Linked DNA regions of Natronosporangium hydrolyticum. Each later gene encodes a partner of the first gene's protein in a complex. Links are inferred from orthologs where the notes say so. Each region holds a gene or a part of one and is shown on either strand. Other genes may lie near its edges.

Evidence for each region. Proteins that work in one complex are often made in the same cells at the same time.
Region 2: the proteins of JQS43_RS02690 (region 1) and xseA are in contact, whole or in part, in a cryo-EM structure (PDB 8TXR), measured with the Escherichia coli proteins. The link is inferred for Natronosporangium hydrolyticum from one-to-one orthologs.

What each region holds. Positions count from the first base shown.
Region 1 is NZ_CP070499.1:566,268-570,674, forward strand. Bases 732-3,705 are described here. They hold JQS43_RS02690 (exodeoxyribonuclease VII small subunit), read right to left. Parts: upstream 2,364-3,705; coding sequence 2,100-2,363; downstream 732-2,099. Other genes in these bases: JQS43_RS02680 (DUF4245 family protein), read left to right, coding at 732-1,257; JQS43_RS02685 (isocitrate lyase/PEP mutase family protein), read right to left, coding at 1,292-2,107; JQS43_RS02695 (DUF3060 domain-containing protein), read right to left, coding at 2,660-3,106; cysC (adenylyl-sulfate kinase), read right to left, coding at 3,222-3,705. Also shown: glpX (class II fructose-bisphosphatase), read right to left, coding at 1-697; more of JQS43_RS02680, read left to right, coding at 700-731; more of cysC, read right to left, coding at 3,706-4,407. UniProt on the Escherichia coli protein: Bidirectionally degrades single-stranded DNA into large acid-insoluble oligonucleotides, which are then degraded further into small acid-soluble oligonucleotides.
Region 2 is NZ_CP070499.1:4,539,100-4,542,606, reverse strand. What follows is about bases 717-3,507. They hold xseA (exodeoxyribonuclease VII large subunit), read right to left. Parts: upstream 2,841-3,507; coding sequence 1,593-2,840; downstream 717-1,592. Other genes in these bases: JQS43_RS20460 (4-hydroxy-3-methylbut-2-enyl diphosphate reductase), read left to right, coding at 2,970-3,507; JQS43_RS20470 (glycosyltransferase family 2 protein), read right to left, coding at 717-1,489. Outside these bases: pruA (L-glutamate gamma-semialdehyde dehydrogenase), read left to right, coding at 1-420; more of JQS43_RS20470, read right to left, coding at 542-716. UniProt on the Escherichia coli protein: Bidirectionally degrades single-stranded DNA into large acid-insoluble oligonucleotides, which are then degraded further into small acid-soluble oligonucleotides.

The DNA of each region.
Region 1 (4,407 bases):
TCAGGACGTCCACGTCGGAGCTTTCCCGGGCGGCGCTGATCGCCCCCGCGATGTCGCCGTCGGTGATGAATCGGATCCGGGCGCCCGCGTCGCGCACCTCGTCGACCAGGTCGCTGTGCCGGGAGCGGTCGAGGATGCAGACCGTGAGTTCGGAGACGGCGGAGCGCTTGACCTGCGCCACCCGGCGGAGATTTTCCTTCACCCCGGCGCTGATGTCGATCACATCGGCCGCCTCCGGGCCGACCGCCAGCTTCTCCATGTAGAAGACCGCGCTCGGGTCGAACATCGCCCCGCGCTCGGCCACCGCCAGCACCGCCAGCGCGTTCGGCATGCCCTTGCTCATCAGAGTGGTGCCGTCGATCGGGTCGACCGCGACATCCATCTCCGGGCCGCTGCCGTCCCCGACGCGTTCCCCGTTGTAGAGCATCGGCGCGGCGTCCTTCTCGCCCTCACCGATCACCACCACGCCGGTCATCGGGATGGAGTTGATCAGGCGGCGCATCGCGTCCACCGCTGCCCCGTCGCCGCCCTCCTTGTCGCCCCGGCCCACCCAGCGGCCGGCGGCCATCGCCGCGGCCTCGGTGACCCGGACCAGGTCGAGCGCCAGGTTGCGGTCAAGATCCTGTGGCTGACGCGCCTGCTCGGTCAACGGGACCACCTCTCCGCCAGCGTTCAAGTCTCTTTGGCATCCTGGCATATGTGGGGAATGAAGCACCGACCGACCAGCCGCCGGCCCGAGCCAGCCGCCGGCCGCGAGATCTGATCATCTCACTGCTGGTGCTGCTGGTGCCGGTATTGCTACTGATCGGTGGGTATCAGATACTCACCGGTCGGACTCAGCCGGTGGCGGTCGACCCGGCCCCGGCGGTGGCCGAGGCGCGGGAGGCGGGGCTGCCCGCAGCCGGGCAGCCGGAACTCGACGAGCAGTGGGTGCCGATCAGCGCGGCCTTCGCCGAGCCGACGACGGGCGCCAGTGGCGGCGGAACGCTCCGGATCGGCTACGTCACCCCGTCTGACGGCAGCGTGCAGCTGATCCAGAGCACCCTGCCGGCCGACGAGCTGCTCCCCGCCGACCTGCCGCCCGAGGCGGCCCCGGCGGGCAACCGTGAGATCGCTGGTGAGCCGTGGCAGTACTACACCGGGGCTGGCGGTGAGCACGCTTTAGTGCTGCTCGAACCCGAGCTGACGATCATGGTGGTAGGGCTGGGCAGCGAAGCGGAGTTGGCCGAACTCGCCGCCGCCAGCGCACCCGACTGAGCCCGCCGCCGGGCACGCCGGGTCAGGCCGGCGGTCACGCCAGCGGTTCGGGCGGGAAGGCGGCGTCCCGGAGCGTGGGAGCCAGGGCGTGGTCGAGGAAGGTGCTGGTGCCCGTGTCCCGTAGTTCGCCCGCAGCCCGCACCAGCGCCCCGTAGGCCGCCCAGGCCAGCGCGCCACCGGTGGAGACTCGGCGGACGCCCGCCCGGGCCAGCTCGGGCACTGCTGGCCCCTGCCGGAGGGCGAGTACGTTGAGCGGCGCGTCGACCTCGTCCGCGACCCGGGTGATCTCCGCGAGCTCGCCCAGACCAGGGGCGTAGACACAGGCCGCACCGGCCGCGCGGTACGCCCTGAGCCGGGCGATCGTGTCGGCCAGGTCCGCCACGCCGTAGAGATGGTTCTCCGCCCGGCCGGTCAGGACCATGCCGTGGCGGTCGCAGACCGCGGCCGCCGCGGCGATCCGCTCGACCGCGACCTCGACCCGGTCGATCTGCCCGGTTACCGGGTCGTAGTCCTCGATCGACACACCGCTGGCGCCGGCCTGGGCGAGCAGCTCCACCGTGGCGGCCACCCCGTCGGGATCCGGTGCGTAGCCGCGCTCGGCATCCACCGCGACCTGGATCTCGACGGTCGAGCTGAGCGCGGCGACGTGCTCGATCAGCTGATCGCGGTGGAGCTGCTGGTCGGCGCGGCCCAGGCTGGCGGCCAGCCCGGAGCTGGTGGTCGCGACCGCGGGGAATCCCAGCTGCGCCAGCAGTCGCGCGGAGCCCTGATCCCAGGCGTTCGGAAGCACGAAGGTGCCGGACTGGTGCAGCTCCCGGAACCCCCGGCGCTGCTCGGCGAGGTCAACCATTGGGTGGTTCGCTGGTGGCGCGGTCGAGGCGGGCGCGGGCGCCGTCGAGCCGCTGCTGGCACACCTGGGCCAGCGCCTCGCCCCGCTCCCAGAGCGTGAGCGCCTCCTCCAGGGTGGCGCCGCCGGCCTCCAGCCGCTCCACCACGGTGGCCAGCTCCGACCGGGCCTGCTCGTAGCTCAGCTCGGCCAACTCGGGCGGCACCACCACGGCGCCGCCGGGGGGCTGGGCGGCAGCGGCCGGAGTCTGCTCGGTCATGTGGCTAGTTCATCACCCTGCCCGATCGGGTCCGCGCCCACCCCAGCGGCCGAGACCCGCGCCCACCCCAGCGGCCGAGACCCGCGCCGATCATGGACTTAGGTACATGGTCGGAGCCGATTCCGGTCCCTAACCCCATGGTCAATTCAGTGGTGCCGTACCGGCGGGGCATGGACCGGCTCCAGCGAGGACATCCGAGTGATCAACTACCCTGCAGCTGTACGACACACCGTGTGTCGTACAGCTGCAGGGCTCTGGATCTTCAGGTCGACCCGGGCCGCCGCCCGCAGGGCCGGTCAGTCGGCGTCGGCGGCCTCGGCAGAGGCGTTTTCGCCGTTCACCACGACCTCCGGGTCACCGCCGTAGACAACCGACGCGTTCTCGCCGTTGACCACGATCATCTCGGCCTCCTCGATGATCACCTCGGCGTCGTCGCCGTTGATCACCACGATGCCGCAGGCCCCGGTGAACTCGAGGTCGGCCGTCTCGCTGTTGACCGTGACGTCCTGGCCGCCGCATTCGTAGCTGCCGCTGGCGGTCTCCTCGTTGAACGCAGTGGGAGCCTGGCCCGAATCGTCCGCATCATCGGCGCCGTCCGCGTCACCGTCCGGCGAATCCGCTGGGTCCGGCGTCGGCGCCGTGGTGGGGGCGTCCGGGTCGTCGGCTGCGTCGTCGCCGCCACACCCGGCGCCGAACAGCGCCAGCGCCCCCGCGACCAGCACTGCGGCAGTCTTGATCCGCATCAGGTCCTCCTCCTGTGCGACCGGCCCCCCGCGCCGCACAGGCTACCCCAGTCACGCTGGTCACGGCCGTCTCAGGGTGCGCCGGGAAAGGGTGAGGCAGATCCCCGCAGCCCGCTCAGGCCACCCGGGCGGTCTCGATCCAGCCGTGCTCCTCCAGATAGCCGAGCACCGTGCCGACCGCCTCGTCGATGCTGAGCTTGGTGGTGTCGACCACCAACTCGGCGTCCGCCGGCTCCTCGTACGGGTCGTCCACCCCGGTCATGCCCGTGAGCTCACCGGCGCGGGCCTTGGCGTACAAGCCTTTCCGGTCCCGCTGCTCGCAGACCGCGAGCGGGGTCGCGACCCAGACCAGGAGGAAGCCGGCGCCGGCCGCGAGCGCTGCCGCCCTGGCCTCGGTCCGGGGCGCGGCGTACGGGGCGATCGGGCAGCAGATCGCCATGCCGCGGTGTTTGGCGATCTCGGCCGCCACCCAGCCGACCCGTTGAATGTTGCGGTCCCGGTCGGCTTTGGAGAAGCCCAGCCCAGCTGAGAGGTTGCGGCGCACGATGTCGCCGTCGAGCACGGTCACCGACCGTTCGCCGGTCTCCCGCAGCGACGCCGCCACCCCGCGGGCGATCGTCGACTTGCCGGAGCCGGAGAGCCCGGTGAAGAAGAGCACCACCCCCCGGTGCCGGCGCGGCGGGCGGGCCCGGGCCAGCTCTTTGGCGACCGCCGGTGGGGTGTGCCACTCGGGCAGCGGAAAGCCCCGGTCGAGCAGGTCGTCGATCTCGGTCGCGGTGAGCGCGGCGCGCTGGTTGCGGGGTGGGATGTCGTCCCGCCCCCGCCACTGCCCGTCCCGACTGTCGTAGGCCAGCTCCCGGGGCACCAGCACCCGCGGGCCACCGCCCGAGAGCGTGGGGCCGCCCGCGAGCAGGTGGGTGACCCCGTACGACTGGGCCACCCGCGCCCGGATCAGGGCATCGTGGATTTCGTTGGCGCGGCGGCGCAACGGCACCGTGACCACGGTGGCGGTCGGCAACCGGTCGTCGGCCGCGAGCACACACCGCACCAGCGCTTCGCTGGACAGGCCGGCCGCCGGCGGACCGGCGGTGGGGATCATCACCACCAGGTGCGCCTGCAACGTACGGGTGGCGTGGACGATCTGCGCCAGCTGTGGCCGGTGGAGCGGCTGGTCGGCCACCACCCCCACGACCCGGCCCGGCGGGAGTTCGTCCCGGACCTGTTGCGGGGTGCGGCGTAGCGCCTTGAAGGCCCACCGGGGCGACTCGCCCATGGCCCGCACCGGCCCACCGACCCCGCTC
Region 2 (3,507 bases), 4.0 Mb from region 1 along the record:
GAGGGTTGGTTCGTCCGGCCGACCGTGGTCGAGTGCACCGATCCGGAGCACAAGGTCTTCACCACCGAGTATTTTGGGCCGATCCTGGGTGTCCACGTCTTCGACGACGACCGGTTCGAAGATGTGGTGCGCCAGGCCGAAGGAGTCGCGCCGTACGCGTTGACCGGGGCGATCTTCGCTGACGACAAGCGGGCGGCGAACTGGGCCAGCGAGGTGCTCCGCTACGCGGCCGGCAACTTCTACCTCAACGACAAGCCGACCGGTTCGGTGGTCGGCCAGCAGCCGTTCGGGGGAGCGCGGGCCAGCGGCACCAACGACAAGGCCGGTTCCTGGCACAACTTGATCCGGTGGGTCTCCCCGCGGGTGATCAAGGAGAACTTCGTCCCGCCGACCGACCACACCTATCCCCACATGGGCTGACCCTCACCCGCCCCCCGCTGCGTCGATCATGAGCCTGCTGCGTCGATCATGAGCGTAGTGACCGACACGCCCGGTGTGTCGGTCACTACGCTCATGATCGGCCGGACGAGGGCGAACGTGCTCAGACGAGGTGGCCGCGGCGGTGGAGGGTGGCCAGGAGCCGCTCGATCCGGACCGCTCCCGACAACGCCGCCAACGCGATCGCCGCTCGGGGCTCCCGCCAGTTCTGCCGGACCGTCTGCTTCGTCCAGTGCCAGGCTGCCCGCCGATTGCCGCTCGCCGCAGACCAACAGGCCAGCCGGCCGTAGACCCGGGCCGCCTCTGGCCGCCCAGACTCCAGCTGCGGATGCCGGGCCATGATCCAGCGCAGCGACGAGATCTTGGTGGTGTACTCGTAGCTGTACGGCGAGGTGTACCGCCACAGCATCCGCACCAGCGGCTCGTCCACATGCGCGATCGGGGCTCGCCGGGCGGCCCGCAGCAACAGGTCCCAGTCCTGGTTCTGGTTGCCGGGCGCGTCTTCGGCGAGCAGGCCGATTCGGTCTGGGCCGACCAGCGCGGCGCGCCGGATCAAGAACGTGGACGAGGGGAGGGTAGCGAGCCGGGCCCGGGTCAGGTCGGCCAGGTCGATCCGGTCCAGCCCGGCCAGCCGTGGCGTACGCCGGCCGTCGTACTCAAGCTCGGTGGCGCAGGTGGCGACCTCCGCGCCGGCCGCGGCGGTGAGCGCCGCCACCTGGGCCTGCAGCTTCTCGGGCGCCCACACGTCGTCGTCGTGGCAGAACGCGACCAGCTCGGTGGCGAGCGCCAAGACGCCGGTGTTACGGGCACCGGTCAGCCCCGGGGTGCGCTGGTTCATCAGTACCGTGACCGGGCGGTCGCCACCGGCGGCGAGCGCCACGTCCGGCTCCGCCTGGTCATGCACGATCGCGACGTGAATCGGCCCCGGGTACGCCTGGGCCAGGACGGCGGTGAGGGCCCGCCGGAGCAGCATGGGCCGGTTGCGGGTCGCGATGACCACTCCGACCGAGGGCCACGCCGCGACCCGCCGGTGCGTCTTGCTCCGAATCACACCCTCCCTAACGAGGCGCCGGCCAGGGCGAAACTGCCGGTTCGACATTGTTCGATGGCAATTTCGACAGTACGGCGGCCCGCTGGGCAGGCCGCGGGTCGACTCAGTCGGCGGTGGCCGGCCGGGTGGCGTCGACGGTGGCGTGGAGATCGCCGACGGCGAGCCGGATCCGCAGCGAATCGCCGGCGGTGACCTCGTCACTATCGAGGACCACCCGGCCGTCGCCCCGCTGCACCACCGCGTACCCGCGGGCCATGGTGGCGGCCGGGGAGAGCGCCCGCAGCCGGGCATGGGTGTGGCGTAGTTCGTCTGCGGCGGCGTCGAGCCGGTGCCCTAGGCAGCGGCGGGCTCGGTCCCGCCAGGCGGTGGTCTCTTCAGCCCGGGCCGAGACGAGGACCTGCGGTCGCGCCAACACCGGCCGGGACCGGTACGCGTCGAGCCGGTGCTGCTCCCGGTCCACCAGGCCGGCCACCGCCCGCCGGATCCGTTGCCGGCCGGTAACCACGAGCCGGGTCTCCTCGGCCAGATCGGGAACCACCCGCTTGGCGGCGTCGGTGGGGGTCGCGGCGCGGAGATCGGCGACGAAGTCCACCAGCGGGCTGTCGCTCTCGTGCCCGATCGCGGTCACCACCGGGGTCCGGGCGGCGAAGACGGCGCGGCAGAGCGCCTCGTCGGAGAAGGGCAGCAGGTCCTCGACGCTGCCGCCGCCGCGAGCCAGGATGATCACGTCCACGCCGTCGTCGCTGTCGAGCATCCGGAGCGCCTCGATGATCTGCGGGACCGCGGTCGGGCCCTGCACCGGGACGTTGACCACCCGCAGCTGCACCGCCGGCCAGCGCCGTTGGCTCACCGCCGCCACATCCCGCTCGGCGGCGCTGCCACGGCCGGTGATCACGCCGACTCGGCGCGGCAGAAACGGCGGCCGGCGCTTCCGATCCGGGTCGAAGAGGCCTTCGGCGCGCAGCAACTTACGCAGCTGCTCGATCCGGGCGAGGAGTTCACCCAGACCGACTTGGCGTACGTCGTCGGCGCGCAGCGACAGCGTGCCCCGGGCGGGGTAGAAGGCGGGCTTGGCGTGGATCACTACCCGGGCGCCCTCGGCCAGGTTGGGCGCGTTGCGGTCGAGCACATCGCGGTTGGTGGTGACGGTGAGGCTGAGGTCGGCCGACGGGTCCCGGAGGGTGAGGAAGACCGTGCTGGCGCCCGGGCGCCGGGAAATCTGGGCGATCTGGCCGTCCACCCACACCCAGCCGAGCCGGCCGATCCACTCGCCGATCCGCTGACTCACCACCCGTACCGGCCACGGCTGCTCCAGGCTGCTTCGAGACGATTCCGGGGTAGGCTCGGCCACCTGGCTGAGCCTACCCCGGTCGACCAGCGCCGCAGCTCAGCTACCGCGCGCTGCGCCTACGAGCGACGCGGAGCGCCCGGATCAGCCGGCCGCACTACCGCGGTTGGCGGCGGCCCGTACCATGGTCGGGTGGACGCTGACCAGAGGACCGACCGTAAGCGGGTGCTGCTGGCCAAGCCGCGCGGCTACTGCGCGGGTGTCGACCGGGCGGTGCAGACCGTCGAGGAGGCGCTCAAGCTCTACGGCCCCCCGATCTATGTGCGTAAGCAGATCGTGCACAACAAGCACGTGGTGCGCACCTTGGAAGCGCAGGGGGCCATCTTCGTCGAGGAGAACGACGAGGTGCCCGAGGGTGCGATCGTCATCTTCTCCGCCCACGGCGTCGCGCCCGAGGTGCACGAGCAGGCCCGGGAGCGCAAGCTGCGGGCGATCGATGCCACCTGCCCGCTGGTGACCAAGGTGCATCACGAAGCCAGGCGGTTCGCCAAGGAGGGTTACGAGATCCTCCTGATCGGCCACGCCGGCCACGAAGAGGTCGTCGGCACGGCGGGTGAGGCACCCGACAACATCCAGCTGGTGGAGAGCCCGGAGCACGCCGACCAGATCACCGTCGCCGACCCAGAAAAGGTGGTCTGGCTCTCGCAGACCACGCTCTCGGTAGACGAGA